3 regions of the Paenibacillus sp. MZ03-122A genome follow, and region 1 is predicted to be linked to each of the others. Evidence: predicted binding sites of a transcription regulator. Region 1 holds the regulator's gene; each other region holds the start of a gene.
The links. Region 1 encodes LexA, which represses DNA repair genes until DNA is damaged. Its sites were predicted from a motif close to CGAACATATGTTCG; they were not measured.
Positions count from the first base shown of each region.

Region 1 (10,072 bases):
TGCGTTCTGGTGGTACTTTTATACCCAGATTCACGATATGGTAACCATTGTTGGATAGAATAATCTCCACCAGATTCTTACCAATGTCATGCACATCACCTTTGACTGTAGCCAACAAAATCTTACCTTTTATTGAGGATTCATTCTTCTCCATGAACGGCTCTAAATAGGCCACGGACGCCTTCATCACTTCAGCGCTTTGCAGCACCTCTGCAACAATCAGTTCGTTATTGTTAAACAGTCGTCCTACTTCCTCCATCCCCTTCATCAGCGGGCCATTAATAATCTCCAGCGAAGAATATTTCACGAGCGCCTGCTCCAGATCCGGAATGAGTCCCTCCTTACTTCCCTCGACTACATAGGAAGCCAGTCGTTCTTCGAGCGAAAGGTTTGATATCTTTTCTTTTTTCTCCACTTTCTTGTTACGGAAAGCTGCTACAAAAGCGGATAAAGTATCGTCATTTGTTTTATAGATCAAGTCTTCCGCAAGTTTCCGCTCATGCTCTGGAATGGATGCATAGCGTTCAAGCTTCTCAGTGTTTACAATCGCATAGTCCAGACCTGCTTTGGTGCATTCATATAAATAGACGGAATTGAGCACTTCACGACCCGCTTCCGGCAAACCAAAAGATACGTTACTGATGCCCAGGATGGTATGAACCCCGGGAAGGGCTTCTTTAATAATGCGAATGCCCTCAATCGTTTCCTTAGCTGAACCAATATATTGCTCATCACCTGTTCCTACTGGAAATACGAGCGTATCAAAAATTAGATCCTCTGCTGCCAAACCGTAACGGTTCACCAACAGATCATAAGAACGTTTAGCTACCTCAAGCTTATCCTCACGTGAAATAGCCTGTCCTCGTTCATCAATGGTTCCAACAACAACAGCGGCGCCGTACTTATGAATAAGAGGAGCCATTTTCTCAAATTTCTCTTCACCATCCTCCAAATTAATGGAGTTAATAATCGCCTTACCTTGCGAATATTGAAGTGCTTTATCAATGACTTTAATATCCGTGGTATCAATCACCAAAGGTACTTTTACCTTGTTTACAACCAGTTTCAAAAACGCTTCCATATCTGTCATTTCATCGCGATCCGGGTCCTGCACACAAATATCAATGACATGCGCTCCGCTTTTTACCTGAGCGCGGGCAATTTCAGATGCCTCTTCATATTTGCCTTCCACGATCAAACGCTTGAATTTGCGGGAGCCTAGAACATTCGTTCGCTCACCAACCATATACGGACGATTGTCCTGTTCAATATATACAGGCTCAATGCCTGATACGGCAGGAGGATGATGACCTACCAGCGGACGCGGCTCAAACTGCGCCATACTTTCACTCATAACTCGTATATGCTCAGGCGTGGTACCACAACAACCCCCAGCAATATTCAGCCAGCCTTTTTCAGCGAAAGCAGCCATTTTACGTGCTAATGAATCAGGCGATTCATGGTATTGGCCATTTTCATCGGGCAAGCCCGCATTTGGATAACAGCTAATAGCTGCAGAGGACATTTCAGACAGAGAGCGAATATGATCACGCATAAACTCTGGACCTGTAGCACAATTCAACCCAATCGAAATTGGATGTAAATGTTCCAGCGATATGCAAAAGGATTCAATATTTTGTCCGGCCAACGTTGTTCCCATAGGCTCAATCGTGCCTGAAATCATTAGCGGAAGCTCGATACCTGTCTGCTCAAAGGCCTGCCGAATTCCGATACTTCCAGCCTTGACGTTAAGCGTATCCTGTGAGGTCTCCAAAAGGAGCACATCCACGCCGCCTTCAATAAGCGCCAAGGCCTGCTCTTGATAGCTGTCAATCAGCTCAGCAAATGTAACACCACCTGTGACAGACAAGGTTTTCGTGGTTGGACCCATAGCTCCTACTACAAAACGAGGCTTGTCCGCAGTGCTGTATTTATCCACCGCGTTACGCGCCAGTTTGGCTGCCACCAGATTAATTTCACGGGCACGTTCTGGTATATCGTAATCCGCCAAAACGACGGATGTTGCTCCAAATGTATTCGTTTCAATTAGGTCTGCCCCAGCCTCCAAGTAAGCTTCATGAATCCCTTGAATGACATCTGGTCTCGTTAAGACCAGCATTTCATTACAGCCCTCTAGCTCTTCCCCACCAAAATCATCGGGGGAAAGGTCTTCCTGTTGAATCATGGTGCCCATGGCCCCATCAAGAAGGAGTATTCTTCGTTGTAATGCATCCTGCAAGCTAACTTTATCCAAATTTCTTCACCCCCGCAAAACGTTAAATCCTAGTTTAGCAGAAACCGTATCATTTAGATAGATTGAAGTAAAAACATACGTTTTATACAGGTTGTTCTTTGTAAAAACGACTTCTCTAATCCATTTTTATAGTTTGTAGCATTATAAAACGTACTTAACCCTGACCCTTTAGCTATAGTCATTTACATTATAAAATGTTGAAATCCTGTATTGTACAACGTTTCAAGACATGGTATTCTTTATACAACATTAATCCAAGTGGAAAAGAGGGAATAAATATATGGCCGAAATCTTAATACGTAATACGAACGAACGAATTAGCGGTGAAGAACAAGTACGTGAATTTCTGGAGAGTCACGAGATATTGTATGAACATTGGGATGCTTCCAAATTGTCCGGGGAGCTGCAAGAGAACTTTACCTTAACAGATGATCAAAAGACCGCTGTTCTCCAAACATTTGAACCCGAAATCAAGGATTTAGCCGCACGTCGCGGATATAAAATATGGGACGTTATCACTTTATCTGAAGCAACGCCGAATTTGGACGAGCTGCTGGCCAAGTTTGAGCAAATTCACACCCACACCGAGGATGAAATCCGTGCCATTGTCGCTGGTAAAGGCATCTTCATCATTAAAGGCCCTGAAGAGATCGGCTATTTTAACATAGAGCTTTCACCGGGGGACGTTATCTCCGTACCTGAAAATATACCTCACTTCTTCACTTTAATGGAGAATCAAAAGATCGTCGCAATCCGATTGTTCATCGAAGAAAATGGCTGGATTGCCGAACCGTATGAAGATCCAACCTTCATTAAAGCATAATTACGAATTTATCCTTGTGTGAATAAAAAGAACTCCCTCTGCTCTATAACAATCGAGCGAAGGGAGTTCTTTTAATACTCGTTTCTAAAGACTATAGAATTCTTACTTTAACGATTGAATAATTCCGTCCAATTCAGACAGATGCTTGATTTCGAACTTCGGCTTGATCTCTGTGGTATTGGTTTTAGCGTTTCGGTTCACCCATACCGAGTGTATACCTGCTGCCAACGCTCCTTGAATATCAGTCGTCAGCTTATCTCCTACCATTAAAGCATGTTCAGGCTCAATACCAAGAAGCCCCAAAGCATGCTGAAATATAGACGGATCAGGCTTGCCTCGACCAAATGAACCTGAAATGACAACATGATCAAAAAAAGGAGCTAATTGAGGAACTCCATCCAGTTTCTCCTGTTGTAGATCAGGGGAGCCATTTGTCAGCAATAACAGCTTGTAATGTCCCTTCAATTGTTCTAGAATCTCAAACGTTTCTTCATATACATGTGGACGCGCGCGTCTTTCCGAAGCAAATTGGGTAGCCAGCTTTTCCGCCAACTTCTCATTATCTATCCCTAGTTGCTGGAGTCCTCTGCGCCATGATTCCTTTCGATAAACAGGGGCCAACTGTTCCAATTGGCGGAATTCAGGTTGCTCACCTGCTGTAAAATTCGCCCACAATCCTTCAAACGGGTTAATGCCGATCATTTGAGTAAAACTAAAGGTTTCATAGGATTCATACAAAGCGCGTGCTTCCTTACGTACGGCTTCCTCCAGAATTTTAGGATCAACGCCTGCTTCACGGGAGCCTGTTTGGCACGCTGCATCAAATGCCTCTTCTACACTACGTTCATCCCATAAAAGGGTATCATCAAGATCAAACATTACCGCCTGAATCGTCATCTGAATTATCCACTCTCTTTCCACAGTATATGTACACCTATTTGCTTGGTTAAGTATTTGAATCGTTATGTGTGCCCATATTAAGCAAGCGGCCGCAGCATGTTATATGAAATAACATCATACGGCCTTTGTTACAGAGCTACAGGTTAAATCAGTTATTTCTTGTCCACCTGTATCTGATTGGATAGCGCAAACTTCTCAAGTCGCTCTGCAATGGCATCCGTGTCATAGCGACCTAATGATTTTGTGAAAATGAAATTACCACCCTTACCTTTTCTTTCAACGGTTACGTAACCCTTTTCAATCTTGATGGCTTTCATATCCCCTGCCGTCATTGGACGTTCTCTACCACCTTTCAGCATATAGAGAGTATCCTTTCCCACTTTCAGATAAGGACGACGGATGAAAAAGATAACAGCCAGCATCAAGTACAGGCCGAATACAAGCCAATCCATTCCTCGCATGCCAGTCTTAGTCAAAAAGTAACTCATAAGCATGTACAATACAGAAAGACCAGCCAGCATAATTGGCACAGTAATGTTACGGCCACGGAAAATATCCATTGCAGAACCTGCGCCGTTAATGGTTTGAATGCCTTGCTTTTTGCGCGATTTATTTAAATGCGCTGTGTTTTTGCGTACTTTTCTTTCAAATGATCTGGCCATCTCTCAATTCCTTCCCAGATATATTACAATAAAACAATTGCCTCAAAGCTGATCTATATAGATACCGAAAACGGTACCTAAAACAAAAGGCAAATTGCAGGCTTGGGCGCTTTAACAACTTTAATGCTTCAGCCCATCATTTCCCTTCGATGTATCATCGTCCACAAATTCAATCGTTTCAAGCTGCTGCCGAAAATTACGACGAATGTTACCTAAATAAATTTCCCGAAGATTGGCGCGCTCTGTGGCTTCCTCTTCCGTCAATCCCTCGGATTTTGCTTTGCGCGCTAATTCATTGATGCGCTGTACCAAGCTGTCTATATCCAAATTGTGTCCCCTCCATAAAAGCAAAGATATAATACACTTTGACATGTAGAAAAGAGCTTGTCAAGGCTCCCGCATTACGCTCCCTGACAAGCTCTAATAGTCTATAGATCAGAAGTTAGGAAGCTTGAGTACCTGACCTGCCTGCACTCCCCGATCCTCCAAACCGTTAATCCGCACAATTCCTTCTATATATACCCGTGTATCCATTCGTTCCGGTTTATGATTTGCGGCAATCTCCCACAACGTATCTCCAGGTTGTACGGTCAGTTTAGTCACTTCTTCCTTGGAAGCTGAAGGTGCCGCGAAAACCGTAAGTACACCTGCCCCTGCAATCCAAGCAATAATCACTAAAATAAGAAGCTTAGGTAAAAGAGTATTAGTAATAATTTGCATAAAACGCGCTCTACCCTCTTTTCGGGTCTCCTGCAAATTTTCTGAATTCATCGGAAAAATACTTTGATAAGTGCTATATTTCATCATTGGCTGCGACCTCCAAACGTTTGTTCTTATGTTTTCACAATATAACACGAACATTTGTTTTGTTCAATAGAAAAGAGAACAAAAGTTCGTGATTATTTTTAGGGATTATTTAGAACTTATGTTTGTACGAACGGGGGTTCTATGTTATAATTTTCCCAAACGTTACTAAATGGGGTTGATACGGTATGTCTAAGATTTCGAGCCGCCAGCAGGCCATTCTTGAATTTATCCGCAATGAAGTGCGTCTAAAGGGATACCCCCCTTCTGTACGCGAAATAGGCGAGGCTGTCGGATTAGCCTCCAGTTCTACGGTTCACGGTCATTTGGATCGTTTAGAGAAAAAAGGACTCATTCGACGCGATCCTACAAAACCACGGGCTATTGAGTTACTCGGTCAAGACGAATCGGATAACAGCAACTTGATTAATTACTCCATTAGTCGTGTTCCCGTCGTCGGCAAAGTAACCGCTGGTCTTCCTATTACGGCGACAGAAAATATTGAAGATTACTTTCCTCTTCCCCAACACTTTGTTGGTGAGGATAAAATATTCATGTTATCTGTTGTAGGCGAAAGCATGATTGAGGCTGGGATTGCTAACGGAGACTATGTAATCGTACGTCAGCAGCAGACCGCTGATAATGGCGATATTGTTGTAGCTATGACAGATGAAGACGAAGCTACAGTTAAAACCTTCTACAAAGAAAAAGATCATATCCGGCTTCAACCTGAAAACCCAGCCTTTGAACCGCTTCGCCTGACACACGTCAGCATTTTGGGCAAGGTTGTAGGACTCTTCCGGGACTTCCACTGATTTCTCGTTCTTTCTTCCCCGTTATTCTAACCACTAATACAAAACCGGCTGCCTAGGGCAAGCCGGTTTTGTATTGTTATTATGTATCTCACAACTATTTTTTCATTTCAGCAACCTATTCCTATTGTTTCTACTATAAAATCAGCCTCCTCATCTCAAATAATCACCCACTGATCTTGAGCAGCTATACTGTTATGGGCAAAACTAATAGATCTTTCTTTGTTTTAGATAAATATGGTATATTAATTACTCATAGCTCTGTAGGAGGAATTAAATGAAAAAAATTATAATTTCAGCGTTTGTTGTGATATTTATCGCCATAAGCTGTGTAATACCAACAATGGATCATTTATATGCAAAAGGGAAATCACACATAACAACCTACGATCGTATTCAGTACATACAAATACTTATCCATTTCAGGTATTTAGAAAAGCAACTCGAAGCTGTAATTTCCGAAAGAAACAATTACCCAGAAGACAGCCAAGAATATAAACTGCTCTCTGAACAACTGAATCATATTCTTGCTCAAGAGGCGTACTACGAGAAAAAACTTAACACTCTTAATAGTAAATAATTTTCATACTAACTCCTTATTATCTTTATCTACACTATTAGACTCATGCCGACCTGCCTGTAACATTCTCCTGCAACGTAAAGTTGAAATGGCGAAGACAGGTTCGCATGAGTTTTTTTGTTAACCATTAGGAATATAGGTACCAGCTTCTTTTTGCTTTTAATAGATTTATGCTGATACATTACTATCACAATTGACATAGTATATAGCAGACCTAAGCAAAGGAGATATGCAGATGATCAGAAATAGAGTTAAAACGTATAAGCATCGCATCGGGAAAAACAGATATCTGGTCGTTAAAGTCTTTCAAGCCGCAGCTGCTAAAACAGGAAGCGGAAATGCACTAGCAACCAATGCCTTGAATATCAAAATTTCCAAGCGTAAGCATAAACACCACTAAGATTCATCCGTACCTTCATTTCCTTGAAGGGAGGTGATCATATGAGCAGAAGACATTGCAGACGTGATTTGAGAAGAAGAAGATCAAACATCCGTTCGAATCAAAGAGCCGTTGCGCGTGCAAGAGGTAACGCACTGGCTGTTAATCTGTTTAGCGTGAATGATAGACAACGCAGACGTTAATAATCGTTTTCAAGCAAAAGCAGGAAGGATTCTTCCTGCTTTTTTTGTGTTAAACGGTACACCTAACTACTGCTATGAATCGTTGAAGCAAGCGGACGAGATCGTAGAATATCAGACATAGTTGAACAGTCGCTACAATTTTGCTCTTATTATAAATCTAACAGACAGGAAATGGTGGCTCTCTTTTAGAATAGTGTACGTAGAGAAATTAAACCAGGAGGAGACAAGCCATGATAATTAAAATGTCACTTTCGAATATGGGAGATTTTAAGAAGTCAAATGAGAATAACGGCTTTATTGTGTCAGGAAGGATTATACCTAAATACGAGAACGATAATTGGACATATATAGAAGAAAGTTTCCCCGAACCATATTTTAAACAGTATGAGGATGATGACGTTGACATCAGTTATATTGATGAACAAGGAAAATCTATTTTTTTATATTATGATGAGAACGACTGTGTTGGGCAAATTAAACTTTGTACTAATTGGAATGGCTATGCTCTAATTGAGGATATTGCCGTCGCTAAAGACTGGAGACACAAGGGAATCGGAGCAGCCTTATTGAGTAAAGCAACCGAGTGGGCTAAGCAGAATAACCTTGTTGGTCTTATGCTTGAAACACAGGATGTGAATGTTTTAGCTTGTCGATTCTATGCTAAAAATAACTTTGTAATCGGCGGAGTTGATACTATGCTATATTCTAACTTTTCCACAGCCCATGAAAAAGCAATTTTTTGGTATTATAAGTTTAAGCATTCAAATTAGCCTAAAATCAAACTGATCAGCAAACAAAGCTCTGCCAACCAATTAAGGTTAGCAGAGCTTTTGAATTATTTAGAGTATCCACTTACTTCAAACGTGAGGATGCGATCATTTTCAGCATGTAAACCTTTTCTGCTCTTATCAGGAATCTGAAACTGAACGTCTATATACAATAACAGTTAAAATCCCGCTAATTATAATGACCACTGTAAAAATCAATAACATATTGCTATATAAATAAGCAGATGGAAAATTAATGATTGGTATAAATTTTTGATGAATAAAACGTATTGATAATAAGCCTCCTACAACTGAAATCCCTGTTCCTTCTGATAAAAAGCTTATAAAATTAAGCAAGCTCATTCCTGCGCCAGCTTCTTCTTGTCTTAAACTACTTGAAACAATAGTGGATATTACTGTTTTAATAAAAGAAAGACCACCGAAAACAAAGACTAGAATAATAGACATCAGCCAAGGTGTCATTTCAATAAAGAAAGCAGCTATCAAAAAGCTGACGGCAAGAAATGCAACGCCGACTGCTAGCACATGTAAGGAACCTTTCTTATCAACAAGTGCTCCTCCAAGGAAACCAAAGAAAATAACACTCATCGTTCCAGGAAAAATAATTCCACTGCCAATCATTGCGGTACTTAAGTGATGAACGTCTTTCATCATATAAGGGACCATAGAAACAAATCCAGCTACGGTACCAAACATAAGTCCGCCACAAAAGATTCCTATCATAAATGCAGTATTTTTCCCCAATGAAGGATCAACAAAAGGATTGGTTACTTGTCTGATATGTTTTAAAAAGATCAAGAAAAAAAGAATACTTATCACCAGAAAAGAAATTCTGTAAGACGTTGTATACAACATAAACATTACAATGACTAGAGATATAAGCACGATTCCTGCAATGTCAAGTGAACCGTTTGATATGACTTCCTTTTTCAATAATTTTATCAGAAAGGGAACAGTGACAAACGTTAGAACAGGAAGAAGCAGTAAATGAGACCAATGAATATAATGAGCAATCATCCCACCAATAGCCGGTCCTATCCCTTCACCGATTGCTACGATAGACCCGATGAGGCCATATGCCTTGCCCCTGTTTTCTTTTGGGATATAGCGAGCAACTACGACCATCACAAGTGAAGGAAATGCAGCTGCACCAATCCCTTGTATAAATCGCCCCAAGATAAGTGTTGGAAAAAAAGTATGTCCCATAAATCCAATTAATGATCCTATGCAATTCACTATGATTCCAAACAGGAGCAACCTTTTAATACCTAACTGATCAGATAGCTTTCCGTATACAGCGGTTCCTATAGAAAAACTTAGCATAAAGGCAGTATTTACCCAATTTGTAACGGCTGGTGTTTTATTGAATTCATCAGCAATATCAGGTAAAGAGATATTAAGAACCATTTCATTTAACACACTAAAAAACGAAAGAACACAAAGCCACATTAAAATTTGGTTATGGTGTAAAACAGACTGTGAATAAGGGGTTTTCAATTTTGACCCTCCAGAAATGAGGGTTAACGTAGTTTATAGGGCCAATGATACGCTCCCTCTTTAAATTGCCCCCAATTATATTTATCACACTTCAAATAAAACGCCTTCCATACCTATTTTTTTCATTCTACCACCTTATCTAGAATGGGAAAAGATGTAATTATATATACAAATGCAACAATCCATGAATTACAATTTTAAACTTTTTTCAGATCCCCTTTAAAGTTAATGAAGTAAGTAACGATGTAGCAATATACATCCGATCTTTTCCATCCATTTATTTTAAATATAAGAAACAAACCACTCCAGAAATAAAATACATTCAAGACATGAGTGCAGCCCCCTGATGTGTTATAAGCAAATTATATTC
Region 1 is NZ_JANAVI010000003.1:371,395-381,466, reverse strand. Features, by position in the region: gene metH (methionine synthase) at 1-2,254, opposite strand, end outside; gene NLX74_RS08960 (1,2-dihydroxy-3-keto-5-methylthiopentene dioxygenase) at 2,535-3,077, shown strand; gene NLX74_RS08955 (HAD family hydrolase) at 3,180-3,974, opposite strand; gene NLX74_RS08950 (hypothetical protein) at 4,130-4,639, opposite strand; gene NLX74_RS08945 (DUF896 domain-containing protein) at 4,760-4,966, opposite strand; gene NLX74_RS08940 (LysM peptidoglycan-binding domain-containing protein) at 5,075-5,443, opposite strand; gene lexA (transcriptional repressor LexA) at 5,632-6,258, shown strand; gene NLX74_RS08930 (hypothetical protein) at 6,533-6,835, shown strand; gene NLX74_RS08925 (hypothetical protein) at 7,071-7,235, shown strand; gene NLX74_RS08920 (hypothetical protein) at 7,277-7,417, shown strand; gene NLX74_RS08915 (GNAT family N-acetyltransferase) at 7,648-8,187, shown strand; gene tet (Tet(L)/Tet(K)/Tet(45) family tetracycline efflux MFS transporter) at 8,326-9,702, opposite strand.

Region 2 (10,072 bases), on a different contig from region 1:
ATCACGCCTTCTTGCAGTTCCACTTCACCAGCTGGTCCTTTCACCGTGATTCCTGGTGTACCATCAATGCTACCAGATTCGCGTACAGGTGCTTTTACACCAATAGCAAAGGAATCAGTGCGAGAGATTTCCAATTGGGAAGCGGGACGGGCAGGTCCCAAAATGCGAACCTTATCAAATTGGCCCTTAGAACCAATTACAGCTACCGTTTCATTTGCGGCAAATTGTCCTGGTTGGGACAAAGGTTTAAATTCAGTTAATTGATAGCCTGCTCCGAACAAAATTTCAATATGCTCTTGAGTCAGGTGAATATGACGGGCGGAAACGCCGACAGGTACGATTTTACTCATCGTGTGGTCACTCCTTTTTCTCTATACAATACTTTACACATCCATGCTATTATACTCCTATTTTGCCAAGAAAGAAAAGGAGAGGGCATAAAGTTCCCTTTTTCGCCCCAATCAGCGTTAAATATCCTCCCTATAAAGTCGGATCAAACCGTTGTTTTAGCGAACAGGAGAAAAAAAAGCATGATTTCAGCTACGATGAGATGAGGGGGAACGACAATAAATATATTAAGGATAAACAGGACACAGAGTATTCCAGTCAAGAAAAAAATGACTCTGAGACGAGGTTTAAGATGACTTAATCTGTACTGATGAAATACCAGCAAAACCGATAAAAAGTAAATAAGAACAGAAGCAAAGGTAAAGCAAAGCACAAAGATATAGTCTACTTGTCCCAAAAACAAGAGCTGAATCGAAGCAGCTAGCATGCTAAGGGAAAGATAAATAAACAAATGACCATAAATAATAGTCTGGCCTGCTGATTGTATTGATTTATCTACGCGCTTCTCCATATTCTCAAAATATTGCCACCAGATTGCGATGACTAATACAAAAGCCAAAGCAGCAAATACAACAGAAGAAACCGTAAAATGATCGGATTGTAAAACAGAAAGCATACTTATCACAGATTCGCCAAGCAGAATTAACGTGAACTGTGCAAAGCGTTCTAAAAGATGCTCCGTATGGATTGGTGTGATCACCAACTTTTTACGGCCAATCAAAGGAACGAGAATATCAATAGCTATACCGGTATATAAAATCAAATATCGAACCCAAGAATCAAAGAAGAGGGAGAAACTAGAGATGACTATTCCAATCCAAAAATAGGTACCAAAAAAACGAGCTGTTTCCTGTTTATGAGCCGTTTCTTTGGATGCCGAAAGTAAATATTGAACGACAGTTAAACCTCTTAACCCAATATAGCCAACAAAAAAAGATACATAATACGCATCAAAATCTATATTAAGGCTGGCGGTCATGATCAACACGAAAAACAATTGCAGGATCATAAAAATTCGATGCGTTATACTGTCTTGCCCAAAACGATTGTTGTAGACCGTTTGCCCCACCCAAGCCCACCATATTGGGATAAAAATCATAATAAACTTTTCCATATGTTCCCACGAAATACTACCATGCTCAACATGTAGTAAAACATGAGTGGCCTTAGAGACAGCAGCTACGAACAATAAGTCATAAAAGAGCTCAAGCCAAGTAACCTTCTTTATTAACATTGTGTAATGGAGCCCCCTCTGATATGGCGGTGCAACATGGTGTCCCGTCAGTCTTGCTCCAACGTCTGCCGTATTTATGCTTATTTTAGCACCATGAAATTCTAAGATGCTCCAATTATTTCGTAATCGTTCTCACTTTGTCAAGGTATTCGCAGCTAATAATAACTCCTAGTAAATAGCTATTTAAGAAGACATTTTGGAAGGCAAATTCGTTTGCAGGTATTCCAACGCATGTCCTCCCAGCCATCCCTTGACTAGCTCCTCAGGGTAATGCTTCAGCAGCAGTTCTGCAAAAACCGGATATTTACCCGAGTGTTCCAGCCCTTGCACATGGTGCTCGATACCGTCAAAATCAGAGCCAAACATCAAATGCCTTTCCCCGCCTAATGAACAAATATGCTCAATGTGCGGTAGCAGATCCTCAGCGGTTACCGTACCCTGCTCTTTGAGAAACATCGTGACGAAGGTCAAACCAATCCGTCCGTTACGAGCGATCAGTGCACGAATCTGTTCATCCCGTAGATTACGAGGATGAGCACATCTCGCAAAGGCATTCGAATGCGAGGCGATGGGTGGTAGAGCAGCCTCCTCCAACACCTCCCAGAAGCTCTGTACGGACAAATGCGACACATCTAGCAGCAGTCCCAGGTCATTACAGCGATTGACCAAATCACGCCCCTTGCTAGTCAGCCCGCCTCCTCTATGTTCCATAATGCCGTCAGCCGCCCAGTTCGCATAATTCCATGTCAGCCCAATCAATCGTATTCCCATGGCATAGCACAATTCTGCATAAAACGGGTTCCCTTCCAGCGCATCTACCCCCTCCAGTGAGAGCAAAGCCCAAGGTGCCCATGTATGATCGGTCCCATTACCATCCACATACGTTAACTTTTCCGTGCGCTTCTCTTCTCCTACCTGTTTTACTTGCTCCATCTGATGCACTGCGGACGTATTTTTACACTTTGCCAAGTCTTCCTTCCACAGCAATGGTCTCAACCCACCTGAGATAGAGGTAACATGCTGCCTGAACAGCTCAATTTGACGAACCACATGCTCAAATCTTGGCATGCCCAATACCTGTGAAATATATATAGCAAACGTTTGCAACTGCACGTTACCTTCTAGCAAACGTTCTTTTGTGACATCAAGCGATGGATGACTGAAATCGATCTGCGCATCAAGCTGCATTTTACATAACACATCACAATGAAAGTCAACAACAGGCCAATTCACTTTTAGCTTATCATTCATGCATCTTACCTCCATTTATAGATTGAAGCACTACAAATTTATTTTAAAAAATCATAGTAACAAACTCACAATGCAAAAAAGCCCGTTTACAATTCGTAAACAGGCTCAGACAACTTACATTTATTATCTTGGTTCTACAATCAATTTGATCGCAGTCCGATCTTCTCCATCAATAACAATGTCTGTAAAAGCAGGAATACAAATCAAATCCACTCCGCTTGGTGCGACAAATCCCCGGGCAATGGCTACCGCTTTAATGGCTTGGTTTAGTGCACCCGCTCCAATCGCCTGTAATTCTGCATTTCCGCGTTCACGCAGTACTCCTGCGAGTGCGCCTGCAACTGAATTGGGATTGGATTTTGCTGATACTTTTAATACATCCATAGTAAGTACCTCCCCTGGGAATGATGATGGTTTGATTCCACTATTAGATGTTATTCGAGGGTCAGCAAATAATTCCTGCTTTTTGGTGACAGTTTTCCTTATTCTTTCCTTAAGTAGCTCACAAAAAAGTTAATCCATCCGCCATTCATCTTCTTTAAGTCTGATTTTCTGAATTTTGCGGGCTTTTCCATCATTATCATTCAGTTCTACGCTGATGGCATGAAAGTGCCATTTGCCCATGTCCACTTGAAAACGTACCGGAAGCTGGGTCTGGAATTTCTGTAACACAGCCTCTTTCTGCATCCCAAGCACTCCCTCATAAGGACCTACCATTCCCGCATCTGTCTGATACGCAGTTCCTTGTGGCAAAATCGTATCGTCATTACTCTGTACATGTGTGTGCGTACCTACCACTATTGAAGCACGTCCATCCAAATGCCAACCCATAGCGATTTTTTCCGAGGTTGCTTCGGCGTGAAAATCAACTAGGATATGCTTATGTTTTTTCCGTAGTTCATCGACAATTTCATCTGCTGCACGGAATGGACAGTCAATAGCTGGCAAAAAGGTTCTACCTTGCAGATTAACAATAGCCAGCTCTTTACCTCCACCTTTTACAACGGTATACCCCCGGCCTGGTGTTCCTGGTGGAAAGTTAGCCGGGCGGATGATCCGTGGCTCATCATCTATAAAATCAAATATTTCCTTATTGTCCCAAGTATGATTTCCCATCGTAATCCCATGAACGCCCCAATCAAAAAATTCTCTGGCGATGGCTGGGGTAATTCCTCTTCCCGAAGCCGCATTTTCTCCGTTCACGATAATAACATGCGGGTTGTATTTTGATTTTAGCGAAGGGAGATTCTCCCTCAATGCCTTTCTGCCTACACTGCCGACGATGTCTCCAATAAATAATACGTTGATAGAAAGCCCTCCCTAGTCTGCCTTACATAATGAAAAGTGGCCCTACAAGCAGCGGCCACTTTTCATTGAAATGCTTTTATTTTGCGTATTCTACCGCACGGGTCTCGCGTATGACGGTAACCTTGATATGTCCTGGATAGTCCAGTTCATTCTCAATCGTTTTCGTAATATCGCGGGCCAGTCGGAATGCTTCCGCATCATCAATTTTCTCTGGCTGTACCATGACACGAACTTCGCGTCCGGCTTGAATCGCGTATGATTTTTCAACGCCTTCAAAAGATTCGGAGATGCGTTCCAGCTTCTCAAGACGACGGATGTACGTCTCTAGCGTTTCACGCCGCGCTCCCGGTCTTGCTGCTGACAGGGCATCTGCCGCCCCAACCAGCATGGCGATCACTGAAGTCGCTTCGCAGTCGCCGTGATGTGAAGCAATGCTGTTGATGACGACCGGGTGTTCCTTGTACTTCTTCGCCAGTTCCACGCCAATTTCAACGTGCGATCCTTCCACTTCGTGATCCAGCGCCTTCCCGATGTCATGCAGCAATCCTGCCCGTCTTGCCAGTACAACGTCTTCGCCCAGTTCCCCGGCCATCAGACCTGTCAAGTATGCAACTTCCATCGAGTGCTTCAAAACGTTCTGTCCGTAACTCGTACGGAACTTGAGACGTCCCAAGATCTTGATCAAATCCGGATGCAAGCTATGCACGCCCACCTCAAAGGTGGCCTGCTCACCATACTCACGGATTCGTTCGTCCACCTCTTTACGGGATTTTTCCACCATCTCTTCAATACGAGCCGGATGTATCCGTCCGTCCGCTACGAGCTTTTCAAGCGCAGTACGCGCAATCTCTCTACGAATCGGATCAAATCCGGACAAAATAACAGCTTCCGGCGTATCATCAATAATGAGGTCAATTCCTGTAAGGGTTTCAAGTGCACGGATATTACGGCCTTCGCGCCCGATAATCCGGCCTTTCATTTCTTCGTTCGGCAATGTGACAACAGAAACCGTCGTTTCTGCTACATGATCTGCCGCACAGCGTTGGATGGCCAGTGTGATGATTTCACGAGACTTTTTGTCCGCTTCTTCTTTGGCCTGCTGTTCAATTTCTTTAATCATCTGAGCTGTTTCATGACGAACTTCCTGCTCTACGTTGGTCAGAATAATACTTCTTGCATCCTCCATCGTCAGATTGGAAATACGTTCCAACTCAGTTACCTGACTCTTGTAAATCAAATCAATTTGCTGCTGGGTTTCATCGATTCGTTTCTCTTTGTTGGCCACTTGTTCTTCTTTGCGTTCCAGCGATTCCAATTTTTTATCCAGCGATTCTTCTTTTTTGCAGCAATCTTCGTTCCTGTCGTTGAATTTCATTGCGACGTTCACGAGTTTCTTTTTCAGCTTCGGCACGAATGCGGTGGATTTCATCTTTCGCTTCCAATACCGTTTCCTTCTTCAGCGCTTCTGCCTCTTTTTTCGCGTTCTCCACGATTTGCGCGGCAGCTTCTTCCGCACTGGAGATCTTAGCTTCTGCAATAGATTTGCGAATAAAATAACCAATCCCGAACCCAAAGAATAACGCGGCTACAGCAACGAGAACGAACCAGATCGCAGTCATCATACTGTTCACCTCCCCGTTGGTTCCTCCAAGGCATTCCTTGGGACTTTTTGCAATTGTCACATTTACTTTGATCGTCAAACTAAGACAACGACACAAGGTCGTTTCATTTCATATGCACATGCTTTCACATGTACAATTCCGCCTGGCATAGCGGCATCACTTGTTATTTGGCGATGAGAACTCACCCGTGGATTCCGCTTTTTTGGAAGGAAAAAGGGCGTTCCACAAGTATCGTTTCATATATATTTTATTATTTGACAAATGGCATTGTCAAGGGAATGCAAACATTAGTAGACTACCATGCAGCTTTCCCTGTAATAACTAGCTCATCCTATCCGTTCATACTAGCCAAAGGTTCAGCAGCCGTTTGGCAACTATTCCTCCCACTGCAACAATTCCTCGTCATCTAAAGCAACGTCATGCTCGGCCGCAGTGAGATGATTGACCACTCGGCGTGTCATATCCCCCGAATATCCGCGTCTCATGAGAAAAGGGTAGGTTTTCCTTTTTTTCTCCATTATATCACCACGTATCTGATTCCATTTCTTACGTCCGACCGTCAAAGCGCTCTCCCACTCCTCATTATCGGTGATCTCACCTAACGCTTCGCCAATAGAGGCTTTAGAGATGCCCTTCTGACGAAGTTCTTGCCTAACCCACATCTTACCCTTACGTTGGCTAGTTATGCGCTGCCTTGCCCATTGGCGGGCGTATAAATCATCATCTACGAGTTGTTCCCTTTGCAGTCGAACCATTACTTCGTCAATAACAGACTGATCCAGTTCTTTTTGTAACAAACGTTGGGCAATTTCCTGACGTGTGCGAGGCTTTCGCCCCAAATAGCGAAGCGCAAGTACATAAGCCTGTTGCTTTTCATCTGCCAGAACGATATCTTCCAGTTCTTTTTTATCAAATGACGTTCCTTTGAACATATTGTACTTGATCATTACATCTTCTAATACAGACAGCGAATACGGACCAAAATGAATGATATACCTTCCGCGTTTGCGTCCCTGTCCCTGCTCTACCCTAGTAATCATCAATTCCACATGATCCGGAAAAAGAGAAATCCCTTGTTGCTTATTTGCTTCCGAAGTGTATTCATCTTCATCGTCCAACTGCAATATATTTCCCTCACTTTGAAATTCACGAAAGCAGCCTTTGAACACCTGCTACGCAAAGTTAGATTCCGCTGACAAAGCAGACTTTAGTTGATGCAAAAATGCCCTGCACAACTGTGCAGGGCATCAGAATCATGCTATTCAAACGGACGGTGCCATAACCCTGGCCCCAGTTCACAAACCAAGATTCACCAAGCTTTATTCAAGCTCCAACAATTCCTGTTCTTCCTTCGCTTGCTGCGCCAACTCTTCTTCTGTAGGCGGAGCAACCGTCGTAATCAAATTGCTGGCCACCCGAATTTTTTGTTCGATCGTACTAGCAATATTCGGATTTTCCTTCAAAAATTGTTTAGCATTCTCCCGTCCCTGACCAAGGCGCTCACCTTCGTAGGAATACCAGGCTCCGCTCTTGTCGACAATGTCATGCTCCGTACCGATATCGATCAAGCTACCTTCTTTGGAAATACCCTCACCGTACATAATATCCACCTCAGCCTGACGGAAAGGAGGGGCAACTTTGTTCTTCACGACTTTAATACGTGTGCGGTTACCCACAATGTCGTTACCCATTTTCAAACTTTCAATACGACGAACATCCAAACGTACCGTAGAGTAAAACTTCAAGGCACGTCCACCTGGTGTTGTTTCAGGGTTACCGAACATAACACCTACTTTTTCACGTAGCTGGTTAATAAAAATAGCAATGGTTTTCGACTTATTAATGGCTCCAGAAAGCTTACGCAATGCCTGAGACATCAAACGTGCTTGAAGACCAACGTGGGAATCTCCCATTTCGCCTTCAATCTCTGCCTTGGGCACAAGTGCCGCTACGGAGTCAACAACTACAATGTCTACTGCTCCACTACGTACAAGGGCTTCGGCAATCTCAAGCGCCTGCTCTCCTGTATCTGGTTGCGATAGTAACAACTCATCAATATTGACACCCAGCTTGCTTGCATACGACGGATCAAGCGCATGCTCGGCGTCGATAAAGGCGGCTTGTCCGCCTGTTTTTTGCACCTCTGCGATAGCGTGAAGAGCTACTGTCGTTTTACCGGATGATTCCGGTCCGTATATTTCAATAACCCGGCCTCTTGGAAAGCCGCCCGTTCCTAACGCAATATCCAAAGCAATCGAACCACTGGGGATCGTTTCCACTTGCATGTGGGTAGACTCACCCAACTTCATAATGGAACCTTTACCAAATTGCTTTTCTATTTGACGGAGCGCCATATCCAGCGCAGCACGACGATCTGACAATAAACTCACATCCTTCATTGTTTGTACTTTAATAATACCTTGTTTTGACACGCTTGCCAAGCATTTTTTCGAACATACATTCGTTTTTTTTATTCGCACAACTCTCTTCTATAATTACACCTGTCTCTTAAAACAAAAAAAGAACCGCTGGCAAAAGGCTTTGCAACGGTTCTTCCGATAAGATGATTATACCATGAATATCTATCTAAAACAACTCTACGAGTCACACTGTACATAGATGTTTAAGAGAGTTTCTCGTTCTCTACCAGCCTGCGCCACAATCTGTACAGGATTGCTTTGACTGATCGCAGTCGGATTGTTTCACGGTTGCCACTCAGTCTCAGTTCATGTACTTCCGTTTCCTTGTCGCGTTCAGCAATGCCAATATACACTAGACCGACTGGCTTCCGTTCGGAATACCCAGGCCCGGCTACACCGGTAACTGAAAGTCCAAAATCGCTATCCATGATCATTCTCGCCTGCTCTGCAAGCACAAGGGCTACTTCCTTACTCACTGCGCCTGGCGCATGGTCCCCTTCCAAATAATCATAAGGCACGTTGAGTAACTTCATCTTCATTTCATTGGAATAGCACACGATGCCACCTTGAAACATAGCAGCACTGCCAGGTATAGAAGTAATCTGTTCCATCAGCATTCCACCTGTACAGCTTTCTGCCGCACTCACCGTGAGTTCGCGTTTGGCCATTAGATCTACGATAACCTTCTCCAGCGCAACATCCTCGCTTGCATACATATACTCCGAAAGACGCTGCTGAATTTCTACTTCCGTAGCTGTCAGCTTAATTAATGCTTCACTTTCGCTGGCCGCCTTGGTGGATATACGGATCGTGACTTCCCCTTCCTTGGCATAAGGAGCAATCGTAGGATCTGTCTGGGATTGGATCAGATCTAACAAATGGGTTTCAAGAGCTGACTCACCGATCCCTGCAAATTTTAGCATTTTCGAATAAATTGGCATTTCCTCACCGCTCAATGCCTGCTGAAGCAACCAAGGTTTCGCATGGTTTGCAAACATGGGTTTGAGTTCCTTAGGCGGTCCAGGCAAAACTACATAAAATTTACCGTCCTGTGCAATCGCGTCGCCCACAGCTAGCCCTGTCTCATTTTCAAGCGGAGTAGCACCTTCAATAGAAAGCGCCTGCCGGCGGTTATTCTCGGTCATTTCTACCCCACGGTTACGGAAAAATTGATCTAGCTTGTCCATTGCAAGACGATCTATGTGCAATTTCCGCCCCAATACAGCCGCTATCGCCTCTTTCGTCAAATCATCCTGAGTCGGCCCCAGACCGCCGGAAAACAAAATAATATCCGCACGCTTCTGAGCAATCCTTATCGCTTCCTGAAGCCGATTTATGTTATCGCCAACCACAGTCTGAAAATACACATCGATTCCAATTGTAGCCAGCTCTTGTGACAAATATTGAGCATTTGTATTCACTATTTGTCCGAGTAATAACTCTGTTCCTACTGCAATTATTTCAGCTTTCATCAATTCTTCCTCCTGTACTGCGAATATTATGGGAATTATATAAAGAAACAGCAATAAGTTTAGTCCCTATTGCTGTTTCCATAAAATTTATCCTGTTAAACTTTGGAGGAGCTCAGCAAATGGATATTTTTCACGAAATAATCAATACCCGAATAAATGGTGATCAACACTGCTGCCCATATCGCTATTAAATCAAACGGTATACCAAGAAAAACAAACGGGAAATTATTAATGAGCAGCGCTACAATAGCAACGATCTGGATAATCGTCTTTAATTTGCCCCAATTGCTTGCAGCAACCACAGACCCATCCAGTAAGGCAATCTGACGCAGCCCCGTAACCGCAAACTCACGGCTAACAATCACAACGACAATCCATGAATCAATTTTCCCCATTTCTACCAAGGAAACCAAAATA
Region 2 is NZ_JANAVI010000001.1:752,147-762,218, reverse strand. Features, by position in the region: gene pduL (phosphate propanoyltransferase) at 1-350, opposite strand, end outside; gene NLX74_RS03710 (low temperature requirement protein A) at 494-1,582, opposite strand; gene NLX74_RS03705 (dipeptidase) at 1,766-2,833, opposite strand; gene NLX74_RS03700 (stage V sporulation protein S) at 2,957-3,217, opposite strand; gene NLX74_RS03695 (TIGR00282 family metallophosphoesterase) at 3,347-4,141, opposite strand; partial or broken gene rny (ribonuclease Y) at 4,218-5,760, opposite strand; gene NLX74_RS03680 (regulatory protein RecX) at 6,138-6,887, opposite strand; gene recA (recombinase RecA) at 7,083-8,144, opposite strand; gene NLX74_RS03670 (competence/damage-inducible protein A) at 8,387-9,655, opposite strand; gene pgsA (CDP-diacylglycerol--glycerol-3-phosphate 3-phosphatidyltransferase) at 9,751-10,072, opposite strand, start outside.
Region 2: the regulator LexA is predicted to act here: its motif matches at 8,214-8,227, upstream of recA (recombinase RecA).

Region 3 (10,072 bases), on a different contig from region 1:
GAACATCCAGTAACATACGCTGATTGAGCAAACGAGCCTTGGTTTCCTCAATAACTTCGGCGCTCATCCCCCTATCTAATGGCAAATGCAGCATCAACGTATGATAGATTGTTCCTCGTTCCGTTGGAGTCAGTCGCTGATTCCCCATAAACTTAGGTCTGCGCAAGTGTAATTGACTTCCCACAGTGTGAGAATCCTCCCGATCCTCCGGTAACTCTGCTAGTAGAGAGTTAGATAGATTCAGCCAATCGCCCGAACCTATCTCCTGCATTTCCAGCCATCTTTTCATCTCAGTAACCGATGTATTGGCTGCCGTCTTGCCAGCCCGTTCATACGGATAGATCCAGGAAAGAGCAGCTTCAATATCCGTTTCACTCTCTTCGTTCAAGTCGATTAGCTCCGCATTTCTCAGTGCTTCTGTCTTCTTTTGGCGTTCTTCGCCCGACACCTCTTCCTCATGATCTGAGTTCACACGAGAGCCGGAAAGTGTTTCCGAGGCTACGATTTTAAATAACCAGTCTGTTCCCCGCATATGTTCCAGCCTGTGATAGTACCCATCCTGATCACCTGCCGCTTCCCTCAACAAAGTAGCAGAAGGATGCCGAATCAAAGCAGGACCTACCCAGTCCAGATAGCTGCGGCCTGCCGCCAGCATATAGTCTGGTAAGACCGTTTCCGTATGTTCTTTGGCACGTGCCCAACCCGCTGCGCGCGAAGCGAGGTCCTTCACGGTTCCGGTCATAATTAGCTTTTCACGCGGACGCGTAAGCGCCACGTATAACACCCGCATTTCCTCAGCCAATAGCTCCAGCTGTGAGCGTCGGCGGATCGCTAAATTAGGCAGTGTAGGGTAGCTGACACGATTTTGTTCCTCCACATATTTAGGACCAAACCCCAACTCCTTGTGCATAAGAAACGGCGCATTGAGATCCTGTTGATTGAACATTTTTGCTGTCCCAGCAATAAACACGATAGGGAATTCAAGTCCTTTACTTTTATGAATGGTCATAATACGGACAGCCTGATCGGGTTCAGTCCCCCCGCTAATGGATCCTAAATCACCGCCTCGCTCCCGTAGACGGGAAATGAAGGTCAGAAATCGGAATAATCCTCGGTTGGACGTAGAAGTCTCATACTGTCTCGCTCGGTCATATAGCGCCCGCAAATTGCTTTGACGCTGTGAGCCGCCAGGCAGTCCACCGACCCAATCCAGATATCCTGTTTCCTCCAGCACATTCCAAATCAATGCACTTAAGCTTCCTTGTCGGGCTTCCTGCCGCCAGGCTTTCAAGTTACGCAAAAATGAACGTAGTCGGGCAGATAACGTATTCCCGTCATTTCTATTACCAAAGTCAGATGAAGATAAAGAGTCCTTAGGGAAAAGATCCAACTCCATGATGTCAGCTGAGATCCCTTTTTCACTTTCTTCCAGTGGGTCAACTTCTGCTGCCGCCAGCAATGCGTCATAAAATAATCCATCCGGCTTCTCCAACCGAATTTGTGCAAGTTCATCTTCGGTCAAGCCAACAATCGGCGAACGAAGCACGGATGCAAGCGGGATGTCCTGCTGCGGATTATCAATAATGTGCAGCAGAGACAACATCACCTCAACTTCCGTTGCTTTAAAAAAGCCTGTCGTCTGCTCCCCTGAAGCCGGAATGCCCTCAAGCCGCAGTTCCTCTACAATTAGGGGGGCCCACACGCTTGCGGAACGAAGCAAAATGACGATATCGCCGTAGACTGCCGGGCGCATCGCTTTTAACCCTCTGTCGTAAATCAACAGTGGTTGTCCAGTGTCTCCGGTCAGTTCTTTAATCCGTTGCGCGATCGCACGAGCCTCTAACTGTGCCGTTTCTAGCTCCGCAAGCTCAGCCAGTTCACTTTCCTGTAGAGCAGATTCATCCCCCGTTTCGGACAGCTCCGAAGCCTCGGAAAGACCCTGTCCACCCTTATCAACTAAGAGCAGCTCAGGTGCGTATACAGATGCAGTGTCTTGATCCGAGGGGTCGGGATAGGATGCGCCGTGTACCAGCCAGGCTCGTTCATCGTACTCAATTTCCGCCACATCCACACTCATAATCTGGCGGAACACCAAATTGACCGCATCGACAACTTCCTGCCGACTGCGGAAATTACGCGCCAGATCAACTAAAAAGCCATCTTCCTGCTCCTGCATGCCGTACCGTTGATACTTATTCAAAAACAGACCCGGCTCCGCCAGCCGAAACCGATAAATACTCTGTTTCACATCGCCCACCATAAAACGGTTACCCGGTTCCTCCCGTGATACCAGCCTAACGATATCTTCCTGTACGGTATTCGTATCCTGATACTCATCCAACAGCACCTCGTCAAATTGCGCCTTGTATTCGAGTGCAGCGTCGGAAGGTAGTAGCTTGTACGGAGTAGAATCGGGATGTCGTAATATTTTCAGACAATAATGTTCCAAATCCCCGAAATCCACCAACCCTTTTGACTGCTTGTGCTGTTGAAATCGTTCCCCAAATACAATCACGGTTTCTACCAATTCGTCCATCAGCGGAGCCGCGGCGTGCAGCTCCTCCCAATAGGCTTCTGCTCTCCTGCCAAACAGGGAAGCCTTCATATCTGTAATCATTTTTTTGGCTGCTTCGCGCAGCGTCTTAACCCGTTCCTGCAATGCAGGCTCAGTCTGATCTTTTTTGACCGGCTTGAGCTTACCGAAGGCAGCTGTCTGAAAATGATCATATAGAGATGCCCACGGCTGTGTCTCCAGCTCTTGCAGTAATCCCTTCACCATCGCCGCATCCTCTTGCAGCGTCACGGCATAAGGTGCAGGACCGCCGGGCTGCATAGCTATTTCATGCGCCTGTTCCAGCAAGCTCGCTGCTCCGCGCAAAGAAAGTACGGCATCTGTCAAAATGCTGCGAACCCAGGGAGTCTCTCCCAAAGCGGCTACATCCTGTACACGAAATGCTGCCGCTGTCTCCCGCAGCCAATGTTCTGGCCAAGGATGACTTTGAGAAAAATCATACAACCGCTGAACAAGCACGTACATTGCATCATCGGTGCGTTCTCCACTAAACCAGTCGACCAGTCTGCGGAATGTACTACCTTCATCATGAGCCTCATATTTCTCCTCAAACAGTTCTTCTAGAAGCTCCTGACGCAACAATTCTGTCTCATGCTCATTCATAATCCGAAAACCAGGATCAAGAGGAATGGCCTGATAATGCCTGCGGATGACCTCCATACAAAATGAGTGAAGCGTTGTAATCGAGGCCCGATTCAGCAACGACAGCTGGCGGCGTACATGCTCACTTTCCGGTTCCTGTTCCAACACACGTTCCAACGCTTCGCGTATCCGTTGACGCATTTCGGCGGCTGCAGCCTTCGTAAAGGTTGCTACCAGCAACCGATCCACGCTGAAGCCAAGCTGGGGATCGACAATTTTACGAATAATACGCTCTACGAGCACCGCTGTTTTACCAGACCCTGCCGCTGCCGCGACCAGCATGTTGTTACCCGATTCCGAAATGGCACGCCACTGGTCATCGCTCCACATACTGCCTTCCGGCTTCGGCATGTCTTTAGTGTTTGACGTGTCTATCATTGGTCCATTCCTCCTTTCCCTTCCTGCGTATGACCCAACAGATTCCAGATTTGATCCTTACCGGGTTTACCCCATTGATTGTAGCCACTGCCCTCCAGACTGTCGTCAAATTGACAAACAGGCTTAAAAGAACAGAAGGTACAAGCCGTCTCTTGCTGGATTCGATAAGGTTCAATGGCCACATCGCCCTCTGTCATCCGTGTGCCAATCGTCCGAATATTATTACGCACCGAGGCTAACAAGCTGTCCCACTGTTCCGGCGAAGCAACCGAAGCACTGCTATAAAAACTGCCGTCTGCTTTCACCGCAACAGGTAAAATAGAGGAATATCCTTTGTCCAATGCTGTATCCATTTGTCCAACTACGTCCCGATCTGCAAGCAATAATCCTTTCATCTTAAAACGTTTCAAAAGCTCCTGGCGGGCCTGTTCTGCGCTAAGACCGTTAGGCGACTGCAACATCGGATTGTGGACGTGAAAATACAGGGTACCCGCTGGATAAGCAGTCTCGCCCAACCATTCCTCCGCCGCATTCAGCAGCACATCCAGGTAGGTGAGCATTTGCAAGGACAGGCCATAGTACACTTCATGCAGCTTGAGATCCTTTTGGCTAGATTTGTAATCGATGACACGCAAAAGTAACCCCTTTTCTCCCTCTGCCACATCTACACGGTCAATCCGTCCGACAATTTCCATCACAACGCCGTTATCTAACCGGAAGCTTAACGGAGGAAGCTGCTGACCCGGTCCAAAGTCCAACTCCAGCCCAATCGGCTCAAAACTACCTCTTCGCGCATGTTCACCTAAAATCAACGAAGCACGGCTCACGATGTCTTTCAATTTGCGCAAAATGTAGCCATACCGCTTGGAGCTCATTAAAATCTCGCCTTGCAGACGAGGAGCCAAACGCTCCACTGTACTTTCCGCCTCTTGTCGGCATTCCTCGGTGCTGAGACTGCCCCAGCTGACATTGCGTTTACGCAGATTGATCGCCATCTCTCCAAGCGCTGCATGGAATAATTGTCCGATATCCGGGGCCTTCAGGCGATACATTTGACGTTCCTTCAAACGAAGACCGTGAGAGGCAAAGTGCGAAAATGGACATGCCACAAAACGTTCCATACGAGATACGCTGGTACGCAGCTTGCTACCGTACAGACGGCGGCTCGTTTCCTTCTGCATTTCAGCATGGTTCTCATAAAAAAGTGAGGTTAACAACTGACGCAGCTTGTCCTTCTCACGCCCTTGCTGGCTTGCATACCAGTTATATACCTCCCACCAAGGAGATAAAATGTCACCGCCACGTCGCCAATGCCGTAATTGCGCAATGAGCTGCGGCAAAGCCTCGGACGGATGAGAAGCATACTCCCATTGCGTCGTCCAAGCATCCCCAGGCAAAGGGTATCCAGCCAACGGACGTTCGTCCAAACTAGGAAACAGGTGCCGCACATGTCGTACTAACTCAGACGGCAACAACGACTTGCCTTCTTCATCAGTCACTGCATAGCTCATCCACAGGCTTTTACCGGCTGAGGTAAGGGCCGTATAAGCGAGAAAACGTTCGTCCAACAGACGTCTTGTCATATCCGGCGCCAGCTCTACGCCTCGTTCGTTTAATGCCGTACGCTCCTGCTCATTCAGCACACCGTCCTCATGGAATACAGCCGGCATCACACCTTCGTTCATACCTAGCACAAAGGCATGTTGAATACCGGACACACGTGTACGGTCCGTGTTTCCGACCAGAACCTGATCCAGAGCTGGCGGAACAAGTCCCATACGGAACTCGGCCAATCCCGTTTCCAGCACGCCCGCAAACAAAGAGGTATCCAGTCTCTCATCACCCATCATTTCGACGATCTGATCCAGTAGTTCAAGCACTGCATCCCATACCTGACGATGCTCCTTCGCCTGCTCAGGATTTCCTGCTTCCTCTGCCTGATGAATGAAGGCGTCCAGCTTGTGGCCGATTTCTGCATCTTCCAGTAACAGATATACCGCTTCACACTTCTCAAGTGCAGTTCGTGCCTTGCCCATACGTTTCTCAAACGCACGTAAAGGCGTCACGATCACATCCCGGCACAGCTCCATCAAATCCAACGTTTCATCCCGCCTACGGTTCCGTTCTTGCTCCTCCAGCTCTAGTGACAAGCTGGGCACAGCCTGCCACGGCCGACCGTCTGTCCAACGGCTGCCTTGTATTCCGCAGGCCAGAACATAGTTTTCCAAACGGTCCATCTCCTCACGGCTCACCCGACCATCCAGCGGCAAGAGAAGGTCTGTTTTGACCGCACGGAATACATCCTCATATCGCCAACGCCGCTGCACGATATCCAGCGAAGCCCGAATCAATTCCACCAAAGGATGATGCAATACACTTCTTCGCTGATCCAGAAATACTGGAACCTCATACTGTTTGAATATCGGTTCCACCCATGGCTCATAATCTTCAATATGACGTACAAACAGAGCCATCTCCCGGTAACGCGCGCCTTCATCTCGGGCCAGACGGCGCATTTCGCGTACAGCCCCTTCCAGCTCTGCACGGCGATTAACCGCAGTGTACAGTTTTATGCCCTCCGGCTGTTCTTCTGTCCACTGCTCTCGTAGCTGCTGCAGCCGCATCCGTTGTTCCTGATTCCGTAACCCTGTACGATGTTCAAAGTTAGCCTCCAAATATGCCAACGCTGGACGCTCCTTAAATCTCGGCAACGGATCAGGGCGAAGTAATTGTGTCTGCGTCTCTATCATCAGCTCGTCCGCCATTCCTTTGAGCTTTACATAGGTAGCCGCCGAAGGATGAAACAAATCCAACTCATGCGGAAGCTGTCCGCTCTCGTAGCTTCGGTTGCAAGTCAGCGCCACCGTCAACGAAGAGGCATGCAGCATAAGTTGCTCCACCACCTTGTATTCATGTGGTGTAAATCTACGGTAGCCATCCATCCAAATGTCTGCTCCACGCACAAGGGAAGACTCCGCAATCTGTTCTGCCAGCATGCGCAGCGTATCTTCACCGTCTATATATTTAAGCGTCAGCTCTCGTTCAAAATCCTCGTAAATTAGACTGATATCTTTGAGCTTGCCGCGCAAAATCGGAGTTGACTCTCCCACAGCGTTCATTCGCTCCAGTTGCTCGGGTACAGACCGAGTATCATTTCCATACTGCTTTAGCTCCGTAAACAATGTATTCAACCGATCCACAAAGCCGAGCTGGTCTCCCGAATCCTTAAACAAGCTCAGTTCATCCTTGCGACGACGAATAATTTTATATAAAAGCATCTTCTTGCCTTCTTCCGTTACAGGCACCAGTGCTGAACCCCCGGTTTCCTGCATAACTAAATAGGCAAGACGATGAAATCCCATCACTTGGGCGCGCACCGACCCCTGAATACCGTTTCCGGCTTCTGTAAGTAACGCATGCTCGGAAGCAAATGACGATTGCTCCGGTACAAGTAACAGCATAGGCTTACCTAGCGGCTCCTCGCGTAACATAGACGTCATTTCATTGCGGATTAACGTACTTTTACCACTACCAGAGCGGCCAATTAACAAGCGGACCGACATGATGCGGCCTCCTTTCCAACGAACAACATTCTATTAAACAGTATAGCATATCAGGCAAGGGAGAAAAGAACGTACGTTTGCCATGTTGTAGCAATTGATCCTCCCCCTAAAAATAAATCAGTCCCGCAGGTTGGCTTGGTGCATGCCTTCTCTACAGGACTGATTTATACCTAAAATGAGTCTATTTTACCTATTTAATCACCAAAAAGGCGATTGACTTTGACTTTGTATGAAACCTAAAGCTGTGTCCGGCTGCGCACCTCAAAGATGGCGAATTTCAAGTAATGGCCTTCCTCCACACCCAAAATTTGAGGATGATCCTTACCAGCCGCTCTCCAGTCTACCAGACGAAGGATTTTGCCGGCATCTGCCGCCGCTTCCTTAATAGTGTCCAAAAACAGCTCTGGCCGCATATGGAACGAACAGCTCGCTGTCACCAGATAGCCGCCCTCATTGACAAGCTTCATCCCATGCAGGTTGATATCTTTATACCCACGTGTAGCTCCTTTGACAGCGTTCTTCGTTTTGGCAAAGGCTGGCGGATCGAGAATGACCACATCAAAGGTGCGTCCGCCACCTGCTGTCAGCGGCTTGGATGTATCTCCTTTGCCCCCGGCTCGTGCATTGCGTTCCTCTACACCTTTCACTTGATTGCGCAAATATTGAAAAGCATCGTCGACGACAAACTCGACGCGTTCCTCAAAACCGTTCAGCTTGACATTATCCCGCGCACTCTCAATCGCATGCTCAGAAATATCAAGACATGTTACTTTTTTAGCACCATGTTTACATGCATTGAGCGTAAAGCTTCCCGTATGTGAAAAACATTCCAATACGGTTGCACCATCCCAGAATGGGAATTCAACAACCTTACCACTTTTATTCACTGGCTTCATGACCATTGTGCCAGCGTCCCCTGAGTCTGTAGCAACTTCTTGTAGCGTAATTCCACTACGTGCTCCCCAACCTGTCATCAACGGTGCTATGGCCGCACGATTTTCACGCTGGTCAAAGAAATAACCCGTCTTCTGGCCCTCTACGATATCAACCTTGATGTGTAGCCCATTTTCCGTCACCACCACATGACGCGGGCAATCACCGTACAAAGGACCCTTTGTTTGCTCCAATCCTTCCAGCTCTCGGATGGATACATCACTGCGCTCATATATACCAACAGGACCCACTACTTCAACGAGCGCATCCCTGATTTCTTCCCTGCGCCGATCCATGCCAAGCGTTAACAACTGCACGACCAACACATCACCAAATCGATCTACAATCAGTCCAGGCAAAAAATCAGCCTCGCCGTACACCAACCGATAAGCTTCTCCCCCGGTCACAAAACGTTCGCGGTGCTCCAGACATTTGCGAAAGCGTTGGGCAAAAAAGTTTTGATCCATTGCTTCCAGCGGCTCATAGGACATCACACGTACTGTAATTTGTGAAGCCGGATTATAGTAACCTGTCGCCAAATAACGCCCCTGATGGTTAACGATGCTGACCAAATCGCCTGCCTCTGGGTCACCCTCAATCTTGGCTATTTCGTTTTTAAACACCCAAGGGTGTGCGTGCTCCAGCCTTTTTTTACGGCTGCGTTCTAATATTACTGAAGGCAAAATCCTTCACTCCCATTCTTGGATTACTCAAAGTGTTAAAACGTTGTTCGATAGGGGCGCGGCTCCGCGGATCATTTGATCTTACGATCACTGTTGCACGGGGATTCTTTGGATTTTATAAATGATTTTAATGGTAAGAATCCCCCTGCAAAGGCGAACGCTCTCGCTTCTCCAGATTCAAATGATCCGCTTCGCTACTGCCCGCCTGTATATCGACGTCACGCTTTTAAAGCTTGTGATGATACTACAAAAATTATCGTTCTATAAAAAAACAGCTCGGCCATGCTTGTCATGGCTGTCCTCGGTAGATCATAGGCTGTTACATAAGTATTTTCACCTAGAAAAGGGGGCTATGCTCGTGTTTATACACGTTATTTTGCCGCTGTGCGGCGGGCTGTTTATTTTTTTGGGCGGGATGAAGCTGATGGAAGCAGCCCTCCGGCATTTGGCCGGCCCCTTCCTCACCCGCTGGTTGAACCACGCCACAGTTTCCCCTTGGCGGGGCATGCTGTTCAGCTCAGGCATTACCGCCCTGCTGCAAAGCAGCACCGCCGTAACGGTGCTAACGATCGGACTGGTCAACGCCGGGCTGTTGACCTACGGCCGCACGCTCGGCATCATTCTCGGCACCAATATCGGCACCTGCCTGACCACCGAGCTGATGGGGCTCCAGCTCGGCAAGCTGGCTATTCCGCTGCTCTGCGGCTCACTGCTCTGCTGGAGCACTACCGTCCTGTGGAGTGAAGCTGTCCCCAGTCGCCAGTATGTGTCTGCCGGAGCTTCATCCGGCTCCAATGGGCTCAGCCGTCCGCAGGCTGTACAATATATCAGCCTCGTCTTTGCTGGATTTTCGCTGATTCTGGCGGGTATTCGCGTGATGCAGTCGGTCGGACCCTGGATTGAGCAGGCAGGACTATTCCGTTGGTTTCTTGGTCACGCTGCAGCCAACATGTGGTGGGCCTTCGCTGCTGGAGCCTGCCTGACCGCGCTGGTTCACAGTAGCGCAGCCGTCATTGGCATGGCGATTAGCCTTGCCGCTGCGGGAGCCTTGCCAGCCGATGTGGGGATCGCCATCGTCATCGGCTCCAATGTAGGCACCTGCGTAACCGCCCTGATTGCCGCTGTTGGCGGCAGCGTGTCCGGCAAATTTGTAGCCTGGTCCCACGTGCTGCTGAACGTCGGCGGAGCCTTGCTCTTTATGCCGTTGATCCCTGGTCTGGAGATGGCCGCTGCCTGGATATCTACCGAGCCCGGAGCCAAGGTAGCCCATGCCCAAACTCTGTTTAACGTTATTAGCTCTC
Region 3 is NZ_JANAVI010000019.1:12,675-22,746, forward strand. Features, by position in the region: gene addA (helicase-exonuclease AddAB subunit AddA) at 1-3,592, opposite strand, end outside; gene addB (helicase-exonuclease AddAB subunit AddB) at 3,589-7,155, opposite strand; gene NLX74_RS23595 (class I SAM-dependent rRNA methyltransferase) at 7,392-8,771, opposite strand; gene NLX74_RS23600 (Na/Pi cotransporter family protein) at 9,130-10,072, shown strand, end outside.
Region 3: the regulator LexA is predicted to act here: its motif matches at 7,222-7,235, upstream of addB (helicase-exonuclease AddAB subunit AddB).